DNA from 3 places in the Gudongella ferriphila genome. Region 3 is predicted to be linked to each of the others. Evidence: riboswitches for the same ligand, from Rfam matches in the RefSeq annotation. Region 3 holds a riboswitch; each other region holds the start of a gene.

What was found. A riboswitch is a leader RNA that binds a small molecule or an ion and turns the genes downstream of it on or off. The one in region 3 is predicted to bind molybdenum cofactor.
Region 1: it holds a riboswitch for molybdenum cofactor, as region 3 does, so the genes downstream of both, ACKVDP_RS02455 (molybdopterin molybdotransferase MoeA) here and ACKVDP_RS04310 (aldehyde ferredoxin oxidoreductase family protein) in region 3, are expected to answer to the same signal.
Region 2: it holds a riboswitch for molybdenum cofactor, as region 3 does, so the genes downstream of both, ACKVDP_RS02530 (ABC transporter substrate-binding protein) here and ACKVDP_RS04310 (aldehyde ferredoxin oxidoreductase family protein) in region 3, are expected to answer to the same signal.

What each region holds. Positions count from the first base shown of each region.
Region 1 is NZ_JBJXRK010000002.1:31,907-36,275, forward strand. It holds gene ACKVDP_RS02450 (molybdopterin biosynthesis protein) at 1-297, opposite strand, end outside; gene ACKVDP_RS02455 (molybdopterin molybdotransferase MoeA) at 315-1,541, opposite strand; molybdenum cofactor riboswitch at 1,589-1,703, opposite strand; gene fdhD (formate dehydrogenase accessory sulfurtransferase FdhD) at 1,672-2,457, opposite strand; gene mobA (molybdenum cofactor guanylyltransferase) at 2,459-3,067, opposite strand; gene ACKVDP_RS02470 (MogA/MoaB family molybdenum cofactor biosynthesis protein) at 3,070-3,567, opposite strand; gene ACKVDP_RS02475 (ferritin-like domain-containing protein) at 3,570-4,064, opposite strand; gene fdhF (formate dehydrogenase subunit alpha) at 4,076-4,369, opposite strand, start outside.
Region 2 is NZ_JBJXRK010000002.1:44,684-49,052, reverse strand. It holds gene ACKVDP_RS02540 (ABC transporter ATP-binding protein) at 1-448, opposite strand, end outside; gene ACKVDP_RS02535 (ABC transporter permease) at 450-1,139, opposite strand; gene ACKVDP_RS02530 (ABC transporter substrate-binding protein) at 1,222-2,127, opposite strand; molybdenum cofactor riboswitch at 2,266-2,388, opposite strand; gene ACKVDP_RS02525 (substrate-binding domain-containing protein) at 2,560-3,708, shown strand; gene ACKVDP_RS02520 (TOBE domain-containing protein) at 3,784-3,996, opposite strand; gene ACKVDP_RS02515 (putative sulfate/molybdate transporter) at 4,141-4,369, shown strand, end outside.
Region 3 is NZ_JBJXRK010000004.1:25,745-30,113, reverse strand. It holds gene ACKVDP_RS04310 (aldehyde ferredoxin oxidoreductase family protein) at 1-1,535, opposite strand, end outside; molybdenum cofactor riboswitch at 1,582-1,709, opposite strand; gene ACKVDP_RS04305 (HD domain-containing phosphohydrolase) at 1,961-4,369, shown strand, end outside.

The DNA of each region.
Region 1 (4,369 bases), on a different contig from region 3:
GGGCTCGTTTATGGGATTGCCGGTATTGACATATTTAAAATCAGACCCTTCCATAAGAGTCAAGGGATTGCTTTCATTGGCACCCTCTGTCCCCTTTGAGGTAACCGCTATTCCATCCATTGCCGATGCGTTGTATGCAGGTGAGGATACCTTGGCATAAACAGCTTCCCAGGTTATCCTTCCAAGGGAATCATGGACTGGAACCTCTTCCATCTCCCCCTTGATTGAGAGCTCATCCAGGTAGGTGTCCATGGCCTTGTCAACAGCTACATTGTCTATATAAGTATTTCTTTCCATATTCACACCTCCCTGTGCTAAAACAGATATACCTCTCTCGTCTCGCCCTTGTTTATCCCTTCCTCGTGTTCAGCTATTACAATGTACCCGTCGGAGCTGGAAAGGAGGGTTATCATTCCTGACTTGCCAAAGCTTGGTGTGGCAAACATCTTTCCATCCTCTCTTTTCAACCTCACCATGTGGTAGGTCTCCTTTCCAGGGGATGATGGGAAGTTGTGTGTTGTTATTGCCTCAACCCTTCTAGCATCATAGGGAGCTTTCAGAAGACCCTGAATATAGGGCTGCACGATTGCCTTGAACACTACAATTGATGATACGGGGTGTCCAGGAAGACCCACAATAAGCTTGCCCTTCCCATCTCCAATGATTGTAGGTTTTCCAGGTTTTATGGAGATCCCATGTGCAAGAACCCCCTTTCCCTTAAGGTCTGTTATGACCTTATGGGTGTAGTCTCTGGTCCCCACTGAACTGCCACCTGAAAGAAGCACAACATCCGCATGCTGGAGAGCTCTTCTCACACCCTCAAGCAGAAGGTTATAGTTGTCCTTCACTATTTCACGTCCTGCCACCTCTCCCCCTATTTCCCTTATCATTGCAGAAAGTGCATAGGAGTTGATATCCCTTATTTTACCTATCTTGAGTTCTTCATCCAGATCTATTACCTCATCCCCTGTGGAGAGTATGTATACCTTGGGCTTTTTTATCACTCTGACATGACTAATCCCCAGGCTTGCCAACACTCCAATCTCATTGGGTCCGATCCTTCTACCTGCCTGGAGGGCCACTTCTCCTTTTTTTATGTCCTCGCCCCTAAAAACCATATTCTCTCCCTTGCTTATGGGTTTGAAGAGAAGCACGGTTTCCTCATCCATCTTTTCAGTATTCTCAATCATTATCATTCCAGTTGCGCCCTCTGGCATCATGCCCCCTGTGGGCACATACACGGCTTGACCGCTCCCTACTTGATGTTTTGGGGTCTCACCCATAAGGACCTCTCCAAGTACCTCCAGAATGCTTGGTATTGATTCTGTGGCACCATGGCTATCCTCAACAAGGACTGCATAGCCATCGACAGTTGACCTGTCGAATTCAGGCACATTTATCTCTGAAACAATATCATCAGAGAGCACCCTGCCCTGAGACTCCAGCAGGCTTACAAGTTCAGATTCCAACTGGTATTGCCCAAATTCATCTTTTATGAGTTCCCTGGCATCATCTACTGACACCACCTTAAAGAATTCCATGTAATTCCACCTTTCATGTGCGAAAAAAAAACAACCTGAAAGGAAGGTTGTCAAATAAACATCTTCCTTTCCAAACGGGAGGCTTCAGGATTTCTCCTTTACCCAACGGCATTGCTTCATGGCATCTGCTTTAGAAATCAATGCTCGGAAAATTTGTATATATATTCATTTTTACTCCCCTTGCAAATCCCACAAGGGTTATATTAAGCTCTCTTGCCAGCTCCACCGCCAAAGATGTTGGTGCAGACCTTGATATTACAACAGGAACTCCCCGTCTTGCTATCTTAATAAGCATTTCTGAGGAAATCCTTCCGGTGGTAAGGACCAGCTTATCCTCAAAGCTCTGGTTGTTGATATGTCCCCACCCAAGAATCTTGTCCAATGCGTTGTGTCTTCCAATGTCATCCCTGTGTACAAGAAGATTATCCCTGCTGCAGAGAGCGCAGCTGTGAACTCCTCCTGTTTCATTGAAAAGCTCACTGTGCCTATTGAATTCTCTCATTAATTGTACCACAGTTTCAGGTCTAATTCCCACAATTTTCTTTATTTTCCTACTTTTTGATGAATCCAAAACATTGTAGAAGGAGGAGCCCTTTCCACAGCCTGAGGTTATTGTTCTCTTGCCTCGCAGCCTGTCTCGCAAGGGCTTTTCTCTCACATCTGCCGCTATGTGGATGGTTCCCCTTTCCCTATCAAGATCCATATTGGATACCTCCTGGAAGGAGTCAATAAATCCCTCTGAAATTAGAAATCCAACCGCCAGCTCCCGGAGGTTCTCCGGAGTGCACAGCAAAGTGACTATCTCCTGGCCGTTCATATATAAGGTAAAGGGATACTCCCTTATGACCTTGTCCATAACAGTATCCCTGTGATTACCCTTGATTCTTATTATTTCAACATCTATCTTGTTTTCCATATCATGCACCATTGCCTTCATTCCTTTGCAGATATTCCTGTACATCCTCTCTTGTGTTGAGGTTGTAGAACATGTTCCAATCAGGACTGAACCTTCTTGCTTCCTTCTCAGGAACATACTCAACAGAATGTTCATCCAGCATTCTATGAATTGCCCTTCCACCTGAAGTCAAAAATCTTTCAATATGACCTGATAGGTCCTTTCTATAGAATGCATTAAAGGGTTCAATCCATTCCCCAAGTCTTGTGACGCAAGCCAAAGGATTAGAATTGGCAATTCTGTTCTTCATATACCTTACATATTCCAAATCAATTGAAGGCATGTCGCAGGCAACAACATAGGAATACCTGGAGGAAGCCATCAAAAGCCCCGCATGTATCCCCCCCAGCGGACCTTTACCCTCAATCACATCTCCGGTAATGATATCAGCCAGACCGATATAGTACTCAGGCTTGTTGGTTACTATGACTATCTCCTGAAATTCCTCGCGAAGCTTCTGAATAAGTGTCTCCACAAGGCTTCTTTCCTGGAATCTTATCAGCTGCTTGTCAAAGCCCATCCTTGTGCTTTTTCCACCTGCAAGTATTATGGCACTACCAAATTTTTTCATATCTAGTCCTCTTTTCTGGCACACTCCGAATCTCTGCCCGTCAGGATTTCAAGTCCATGGTCCACACTGTCAAGGCAAAACTCCAGGGATTCCCTGACAGCCTTGGGACTTCCAGGTAGGTTTATTATGAGAGTATTACCCCTGATTCCGGCAGTTGCACGGGAAAGCATAGCCCTTGGGGTGATCTTTAGGCTGAAGTATCTTATGGCTTCTGTGATTCCAGGTGCCATCCTTTCACATACCTGGATAGTGGCCTCTGGCGTAACATCCCTTTTGCTGAAGCCAGTTCCCCCTGTTGTGAGTATCAGCTCAACATCCAGGTTATCAGCCATATTGATCATTTCCTCCGCCAAAAGGTCCTTTTCATCAGGCAGGATCACCTGCCTGATGACCTGATAGCCCTTCTGCTCCACCATTTCCTTTATTACAGCTCCGGATACATCCTCTCTATGTCCAGTTGCTCCCTTGTCGCTTGATGTTATTATACCCACTCTAAACATTTCTAGCCTCCCCACGGAAGTGTCATATACTCCTTCATTCTTCTGTCATACTCTGCTTTGAATAGCCTTTCGTGACCTTCCTCCCATTTGGAAAGCTTTTGGAATATTTTCTTGATACCTTCATCATCAGCATTCTGGGCTGCATTTTCATAAAACTCCTTGTAGTCCCTTTCAATAAGGTAGGCCATCCTGAGAATAGTCAGGTCTGGGATATCGGACTCCCTTAGGGTTGCCTCTATGTGCTCCGATTCCTCTCTGGCCTTGAAGATGTCCTCTTCCCGTTCCATCACCTGGTCACTTGTATCGAAGGTCTCGTTTTCCAAGTAGCTGTCCAGCTGCTTTTTAAGGTACTCGTAATGCTCCATTTCAGTTTCTGCCAAGGTGAGGAACAGCTTCCTTGTGGTGGCATTTGAAAACTTGTCAGCCTTCTCTTTGAAAAAGTTGCTCCCATCAAGCTCCATCTGCATTGCATATTTAATTACCTGCTCGTATTTCATCCTATTCACCTCTATGCTTTCTCAATTCTTACTGCGGCTACCTTCAGTTCAGGAATCTTGGCTATTTCGTCAATCGCACTATTGGTAAGTATATTGGCCTTTCCTTCAGTGTAGTGGAATGGCATGAACACAACCCCATCATCTATTATGTCAGTTATAAGGGCGGTTGTTTCAACCTCTCCACGTCTTGAATATATCCTGACTCTGTCGCCATCTTCAATTCCAAGCTTGTTGGCTGTGACTTCATTTATTTCCACGTATGAATGAGGTGCCAATTTGTTCAGGCCATCCTCTCTACCAGTCAT
Region 2 (4,369 bases), on a different contig from region 3:
TTCTCGGTTTAAACACAAGAGCCCTTGCAAGTGCAACCTTCTGGGCTTCTCCCCCGGAAAGGGTCCAGGCCTTTTGATCACGGATGGATTGGATCCTAAAGGATTCTATAAGTTCATTCACCCTGGAGGAAACCTCTTGCTCATTGATATCTCTGATTCGCAAGGGGTAGGCTATGTTTTCATATACTGTGGACCTTATAAGGTATGGCCTCTGAAATACAAGAGTCATAGCCTTCTTAATTGAGTCGCTGTACTTGTCACCCTGATATAGTACATTTCCTGAGCAGGAATCAAGTATTCCCGCTACAATTCTGACCAAAGTGGTCTTGCCAGAACCGTTTGGACCAAGAATGCCCCATAGGCAACCCTCTTGAAATTCCATCTCAGGTATATCCAAAACTGACTTGTCATTATATTTTTTTGTAAGTGAGTCGATTGTAATATTCATATCAACGCTCCTGTTGCCAATGATATAGTAGTGAATTTATTAGAAAGGATATCAGCAATAGGACAATTCCAGTTGCAATGGCAAGGGAGTACTCACCCATATTTCTAAGCATTGCAATGGTGGTTGTCATGATTCTGGTGTGGCCTTTGATGTTTCCGCCAACCACCATGACTGCACCTACCTCAGACATTGCTCTGCCGTAGCCAGTAACAACAGCTGAAAGGATATTTATCCTCATTTCCCTTATTAAGAGCCAAACCGTTTGGATAGGACTTGCCCCCATGGTTCTGGCAAGAGCTTGAATATCAGGACCCCTCTCCTTGGTTCCATTGAATACCACGCCTGTTATGATTGGTGTTACAAGAACAAATTGGGCTATAATCATTGCCGTTGCAGTGAAGTTTAACCTGAATTCTCCCAATGGTCCATTTCTAAGGAACAGCAGAAAAAGAACCAATCCTATTACTACAGGCGGCATGCTCATTAGGGTATAGATTATCCTTACCAGAATTCTTTTTCCTGGAAATTCCTTTATTCCCAGCCACGTGCCAAATGGTATCGCGAAGATTGCAGCAAGTAAGGTGGCTGTAAGGGACACAACCATTGACAGTCTTACTATTTCAAAGAATTCAGGGTCCAGAGTGATTATTAGCTGAAATGCATCCTTAAATCCACTTACAAAGTTATCCATAAAAAACTCCTTAATACTGCCCCGAAAGGGGCAGCATCCATATCGTAAAGTTAAATTGCTTTGCTATGTGTCAAAATCATAATCATTTAGCGTTTGGGAAGAAAAGCGGCTCACCGTATTCCTCAACACCAAACTCTGCTATTAATTCCTGAGTTTCTGGTGCCAATATCCAGTCTACGAATCTTTCTGCTGCTGGATAGTTTATATGATCTCCCTTGTCAGGATTTACAGCCATGACTCCGTATTGGTTGAAAAGAGTCTCGTCACCTTCCAGTACGATATCAAGCTCCACATCATCCTTCATTGCAAGGTAGGTTGCCCTGTCAGTCATTGTGTATGCTTCCATTTCACTGGCCATCAGGATAACATCACCCATTCCCTGACCAGCCTCAACATACCAATCTTCTGAAGGCGCTCCAACACCTGAGGACTCCCATAATGAAAGCTCCATTATATGGGTTCCTGAATTGTCTCCTCTTGATACAAAGGGAGCTTGATTCTCAGCTATCAATGCATAGCCGGCATTTACATCAGCTGGTGCGTTCTCTGAAAGACCTGCTGGATCCGATGGAGGTCCAACTATAATGAAGTCATTATACATAACATCAAATCTTTCTAGAGTATCTCCATTGGCTACAAGTTCTTCCTCATTGGCCTTTGCATGGGCAAGGATCACATCCGCCTCCCCGTCAACGCCCATCTGGAGGGCTGCGCCTGTCCCAACTGCTACAACCTTGGTCTCAATACCAAACATCTCATTGAAGATTGGCAGGATGAAATCCAGCAATCCGCTGTTTTCCGTACTTGTTGTGGTAGCCAGTATAAGCTCAGTGTTTGTGAGCTCTTCGTATTCGTCAGCAGCCTCAGGTTCTTCAACTGGTGCAGGCTCCTCAGCCGGAGCTGGTTCTGATCCATTGCTGCAGGCTGTAACCAAAGGCAATGTAAGTAGAATAAGTAAAATCAATAGGTTTAATTTGTTGAATTTCACATGATCATCTCCTTAATTTTAGCTTGTTTTTGTGATCTTGAAAAGGATGAATGGCTCAAATTTCTGGATTATCACCTCCGATAAAAAAACTCCTGAGTATAATAAAAGGAGTTGTGTCAAATGAAGGCAATATTGATCTACAATGCCAAACACTCTCCTTTCCGCAATGGGAGGCAATACGGTTTCCCATATTACCCTGCCGGTCTTTGATTCATGGCATGGTATTGCTTTAGAAACAAGGACTCGGAGCATGCAAATACTCGTTTAATTACTTGTAATTATAATTAATACAAACCGATATGTCAATCAAAGCATAACGAATGGTGGTTATTTTCATAAATTTGCATGAGATTAAAACTCATGGGCGTGCTATTGATTTTAGTGACTAAATGGCATAGAATCAAATAAAAGGATTCATAAGGGGTGAGTTAAATGGACAGCGACCAACTGGATGGATTTCAGCTATACATACAGCTCAAGAACAAGAAACAGATTTCAACGGATAAGCTTTTCCTATTGCTTGAGAACATTGAGAGGGAGGGTTCCATCTCAAAGGCTGCCACAGATATGAAGATATCCTATCGTTATGCATGGGGACTTATAAACGATACTGAAGATTTTCTAGGGATAAAGCTCCTGGACAAGAAGGTTGGAGGTGCCGAAGGTGGAGGGGCTACCCTGACCGAAGAAGGGATGGATATGCTTGAGCATTATCATGCCATCAGAGATTCTGTTGACAGCCAACTGACCGCACTTATAAAAAATAAGGTTGATGACCAAGGAAAAGATCAGAATGCCGAGGACGGTAATTACTTCAGGTACCTCTTGATGGCAAGTACAATGGAACCCATAGAAACAGGGCTTATGGATGCACTGGAAAAGGAATATTTCCTAAAGACGGGGACACTTGTCAGGCATATTGCCGTTGGTAGTGGCAAGGCCCTTCAAATTGCAAGATCAGGAGGTGTTGACTTGGTATTTGTTCATAGCCCCATGGAGGAAGATGATTTCATGTCTCAAAGCTTTGGGGTTTATAGAAGAAAAATCATGGCAAACAGGTACTATCTGGTTGGACCGGAATCTGATCCCGCGGGGTTAAAGTATTTAAAAGAGGAAGCCGGAGTAGAGGTGTTTTTCCGACAGATTGCATTGACAAAATCCGTCTTCATAAGCCGAGGGGACAGTTCAGGAACCCATGAGAAGGAGCTTGAAATTTGGAATAGCGCAGAAATTCCTCCGGAAAAAAGAAATATAACCATCGGCGGCAGCATTGCCAGCAATATGGATTGCCTTGGAAGAGCATATGAGGAATCAGCATATACCCTTGTGGATTCAACAAGCTACAAGCTTTCAGCATATAGTAATGAGTTAAAGGTCTATGCAGGGAACAAGGATGGTCTTGATCCAAAGCTTGATAACATATTCTCTGCCATAGCCGTTAGAAGGCGCCCGGAAGAAGCGATCAAGTACACAGAGGCTAAGAAGTTTATAAATTGGATGAGTGGTTCAGAAGGCAGAGGTATAATAGGAGGATTTTCAGAAGATGAAGGGAAGCACCCATACTTTAATTTGATTGACTAAAAAAGACCTTGGCATCAAAATCAAGTCCAAGGTCTCTCTCATATTCTCGATTGGCGAAATTAGAATGGTAGCTTCCTAATCATTTAATCCTATCATTACATTTGAAGCCTTCACCAAGGCAACAACTTCCTTGCCCACCTTTAGGTCAAGGGATTTGATGGAGTCCATGGTTATGGAGGATGTTACAATGTTTCCTCCACCGATATCTACAGTTACAATACCAGTCACAACTCCTTCAGTGATATTGGTAATGGTTCCTTTAAATTGGTTCTTAGCGCTTAAATTCATAGAATCCCTCCTTAGATTTTGTACGTTATATACCCATAAACATAACGGGTATTCAACCCTGTGAATTTTTGATAAAATACATTCAGGAAAACTCTAAGGCAAACAATTTATTTAACCTAATATGACCAGTCAGGAGTGAAGAAAATGAGAGAGAAGGATTTTAGGTTTACATTGGATGAGATTGCAGGGGCTCTGGGGGATTTTGGGACATTGTTACCCATTGTGGTAGGTGTATCGGTAGCCACTGATATGGACCTGTCCAGGATGCTTTTCTTTTTTGCACTTGCATATTTTGGGACAGGGCTGTACTATAAAATGCCAATGCCTGTGGAGCCCATGAAGGCAATAGGTGTGGTTGCAATAGCAGAGGGAC
Region 3 (4,369 bases):
AGGGTTATACTTGCGAAGAGGCAAACCCCAAGGAGGTTGGTCATCATTGAAAGCTCCATAAAGGGCTTGACCCACCACTTCTTCTCATCCTCAAATGGGGATACCTTTTCATTTATCCCCAGCTCCGGCTCAAGATACCCAAAGGCATCGATTACTGAAGCATATGGTCTAAGGTGGTCCGCGCCTCTTGGGGAGATAAGGTGTGACAGGGATTCTCCCTTGCTGGCCCTTACTCCACAGGATGCAAGCTCCATTCCCTTGACCTGGAATACGTACTTCTCAGCCTCTGGACCTATTTTTCTCGCCGCCCTCAGGGAACCTTCAGCCAATACGTCCCCAAAGCCTTCCCTGTTTGCGATCATCTCTGTCATTTTAACCATTGACTCGGCATTTCCAAAGGACAGGTCGATTCCACCTGTGGTCTCCAGGTCAATCAAACCCTTCTCAAACCATTCCATTGCAGAGGCTATGGTCTGCCCGGTGGATATGGTATCAAGGCCCATGCGGTTGCATATATAGCCGGCCTTTGTTATTGCATTAAGATCATCAACAAAGCACTTGGAGCCGAAGGCGCCAACTGTCTCGTACTCTGGGCCTCCTCCGGTTTCGCCCTTGTATTGTCCCTCCATGATTTCAGTGTGTCTGCCGCAGGCGATGGGGCATCCAAAGCAGGCCCATGCCTTTACGTTCAGGGTATCGTGGTATGCCTTGTGACCAATCTTGTCCATGGCGGAATCAAAGGTTGTCAGCTGCCAGTTCTTGGTGGGCAGAAGACCAAGGGCATTTATGGAATCAGTAAAGGAAGGGGTGCCAAAGGGCTTGAGCTCCTCCCGTACAAAGGCTTCTGCGTCAAGCTCCTCCCGAGCCCTCTTGGAGAATTGGTCCATCATGTCAGGGTTGTCCACCTCAAGCTTTCCGGTCCCGTATACTGCCAGGGCCTTAAGGTTTTTACCCCCCATTATGGCTCCAGGACCTCCACGGCCAGCCGCCCTGTGCTTGTCGATCATTATTGAGGATATAAGGGAAAGCCTTTCACCTGCCGGACCGATCTCTGCAATCCTCACCTTGGACTCCCCAAGCTCCTGGCGGATTGCATCCTCGGTTTCCTCAGTATTCTTGCCCCAAAGAGCAGCGGCGTCCTTGAAATGAACCCCTTCGTCCTTGATGTAGACATATACCGGGGTTTCACTCCTGCCAGTGATTATGATTACATCATAGCCTGCCCTCTTTATCATTGGTGCAAGGTGCCCGCCAACATTTGTCATGCCGATGGTACCTGTAAGGGGAGACTTGTAGCCGATGCAAAGTCTGCCGGCCGAGGGTGCCTTAGTTCCGGTCAAGGGACCTGTGGTAAAAACAAGCATGTTCCTTTCATCCATTGGGTCCATGCCAGGCTCAAGATGGTCGAAAAGAATCCTTGCCGCATAGCCCTCGCCGCCTACATAGAGATCCTTCCATTCCTCATTGATTTGTACAGTTTCCGTACTTCTGTCACTTAAGTTGATCCTAAGGATTTTTCCCGTCAGTGTACTCATTTAAATCCCTCCTTCAAATTATCAAAAACACAATAAAGGGGCTATCCACCGTAAGTGAACAACCCCTTTGCAAGCATGGCAGGTCAGAAAATCTCTTTTCTGGCCCAGTGTTCTGAGTTTCCGATTTGCGTCAATCATGATGTGGGAAAGACAGAATCGGAGTCCATATGAATCTTTTCAACTTAATAGTAACAGATTGTGAACATAATTTCAATACAATATTACGGTAAAGCGCATATGCTGCTTCATCCTTTAAGGACAAAGACAACAGTCCTGATGATTGACAAAATAATATTCATAATGACTAATTGATAAATATATGATAAAATTGTAAGGTATGAAAATTTGTATTTTTACTTATTATCAGACAATTATACACAATTTGCAATCATTACATTATCAATTAGAAAAGGGGAGGGGAAGACTTGAAGCAGATCCATAAGAGAATTAGAATGTTAATCTTAATAATAGTCGCTGTGGTCTTCCTGTCCATATATATTGGAATAAACGAACCCATATCCTCTAGCCTTGAAGAGGGAGTTTTAAGGGACTTTCAGCTGACAACATACAACAAGTACCAGGTACTGAACGAAAGGCTGATAAACATAAGCAACAGTACCAGGTCACTATCAAGCAGGACCAACATAAAAAACGCCATAAGGAATTACCTCAATGGAGATATGGACTTTGAGGAGCTAAGGGAATACACAGTGCCAAGATATGAGGAGGGCATTGCAGCCTTTGACAGGTCAAGGACTGCCGGAAGGGTCACAGTGGATGGGCGCATTGTCCATGTGGTTGGCCCTGACAAAAACATCAAGAACTATATAAACTGGGATGAGACGGAGGTTGTGCTGAACCACTTCTCCCATGGGGTTGTTGTGGTCCAGTCGCCAATAATGGATGGTGAGGATATACTTGGATTTGATGTGGTCTTGACGGATATCAGTCCGATTATTAGAGAGATGGAAGCAGACGGCTACAAAATTGAGTTTCTCATTGCTCAGTATGAGGATTCCGTTACCAGAGAGGATGGAAGGGTGACCTCCTACATCCACAGTGACTCTATGGGAAAGACAGTAGCCATAAGCTTGTCTGAGGATGAGGTTCTGGGACCATTGATAGAGTTTAGGAAAAACATTTACCTAAGGTATATCATTGTATTGGCGGTTGTGTTTCTTATAATCCAGTTTCTGGGTGTAAGGTACATCCAGCAGTTCATCAGGGAGCAGCAAAGGCTTAAAAATGCTGCCGAGGAAAATGAAAAGGAAAAGAGAACCCTTATAGATGAAATGAATCAAGGCTTTCTTCTTGTAAAAGCAACCAACAGGGGATATGAGGATTTTCAGGACTATGAAATTGTGGATGCAAACAATACCTTTGAGGTCATGTCATCAATGCCCAAGGATGAAATTCTAAGCAAATCCCTTTTCCAACTTGTATCCATAAGCAACAGGGTGGACACGGGACAAATAGACCAGGTTCTTGAAACAGGTGAGTCAAGGCAATTTGAATACCATGTAGAAGAGCTTGGAAGATGGTGGAACCTGTCTGTATATCGGCCTAGGGAAGCATATCTTGCAATAGTTCTTGATGACATCACTGAAAAGAAGCACATGGAGCTAAAGCTCAAGGAGAGGGAAAAAACCATGAGCATAACACTTGATGTAGCTGGTGAGGGCTTGTGGGACTGGCACTTTGAAGAGGGAGTAGTAAGGCACAACAAGAAGTGGTGTGAAATCATGGGAGTTCCCTACGATACGGACTATCACAAAATAGACCAGTTTGTGGCTCAGGTCCATCCGGAGGATGAGGAGAAGCTAAGAGATAACATAGCCAGGGCCATAAGTGGTCAGGAAAACCTATACAGTGAACATCGCATGACCCTTCCTGATGGAAGGACCATCTGGATCAGGGACAGGGGAACGCTCCTTAGGGACGAGAACGGAAAGCCCGTAAGGATGCTAGGGAGCATGGCTGACATCACTGCCCAGAAAAAGGCTGAGCAGGAGCTGTTCCTGGAAAAGGAGATATTCCAGTCAACCCTACTGTCAGTTGAGGATGGAATCATATCAACCGATGTAGAAGGCAGGATTACAGTACTCAACCCGGCAGCTGAGGAAATGACCGGATGGGCCTTCAAGGAAGCACAGGGAAAGCTGCTGAAGGATGTATTTCTATTGCATCATCCAGAGACCAGAAAACCTGAGGATATCCTTATGGTGGCTCGACAGACCGGAAACGGGAATCATAGGCGGGGTCTTATGATCACCAAGTCCGGGGAGGAAGTGATCCTCAATAACAGCATTGCCACCGTAAGACTCCAAAGTGGAGAGACCAAGGGATATGTTATAGTCTTTAGGGATATTACCGAATCAGTCAGGAAGCAGAAAAAGATTGAATACCTTAGCTTCCATGACGAACTGACCGGACTCTACAACAGAAGATATGTAGAGGATGCCATCAAGCGATTGGATACCGTAAGGAATCTTCCCTTCACAGTCATGATAGTTGACATGAACAACCTGAAGCTGACCAATGATATTTTTGGACATGAAATGGGAGACCGCATCATCAGGGAGGCTGCAAATCTCCTTAGGGAGACCTTCAGAGCCGATGACATCATTGCCAGAACAGGCGGGGATGAGTTCCTAATCCTCCTTCCCAAGACCTCGGCAGAGGAAGCCAGGGAGATCAAGGAGCGGATCCAAAGGAATGGTCATGATCACAGGGTTGAATCACTCAGGCTTTCACTTGCTGTTGGATTCTCAACAAAGACAAGTGAAGGGGAAGCAATTGATGACAATCTAAGGTATGCGGACTCCTATATGTAT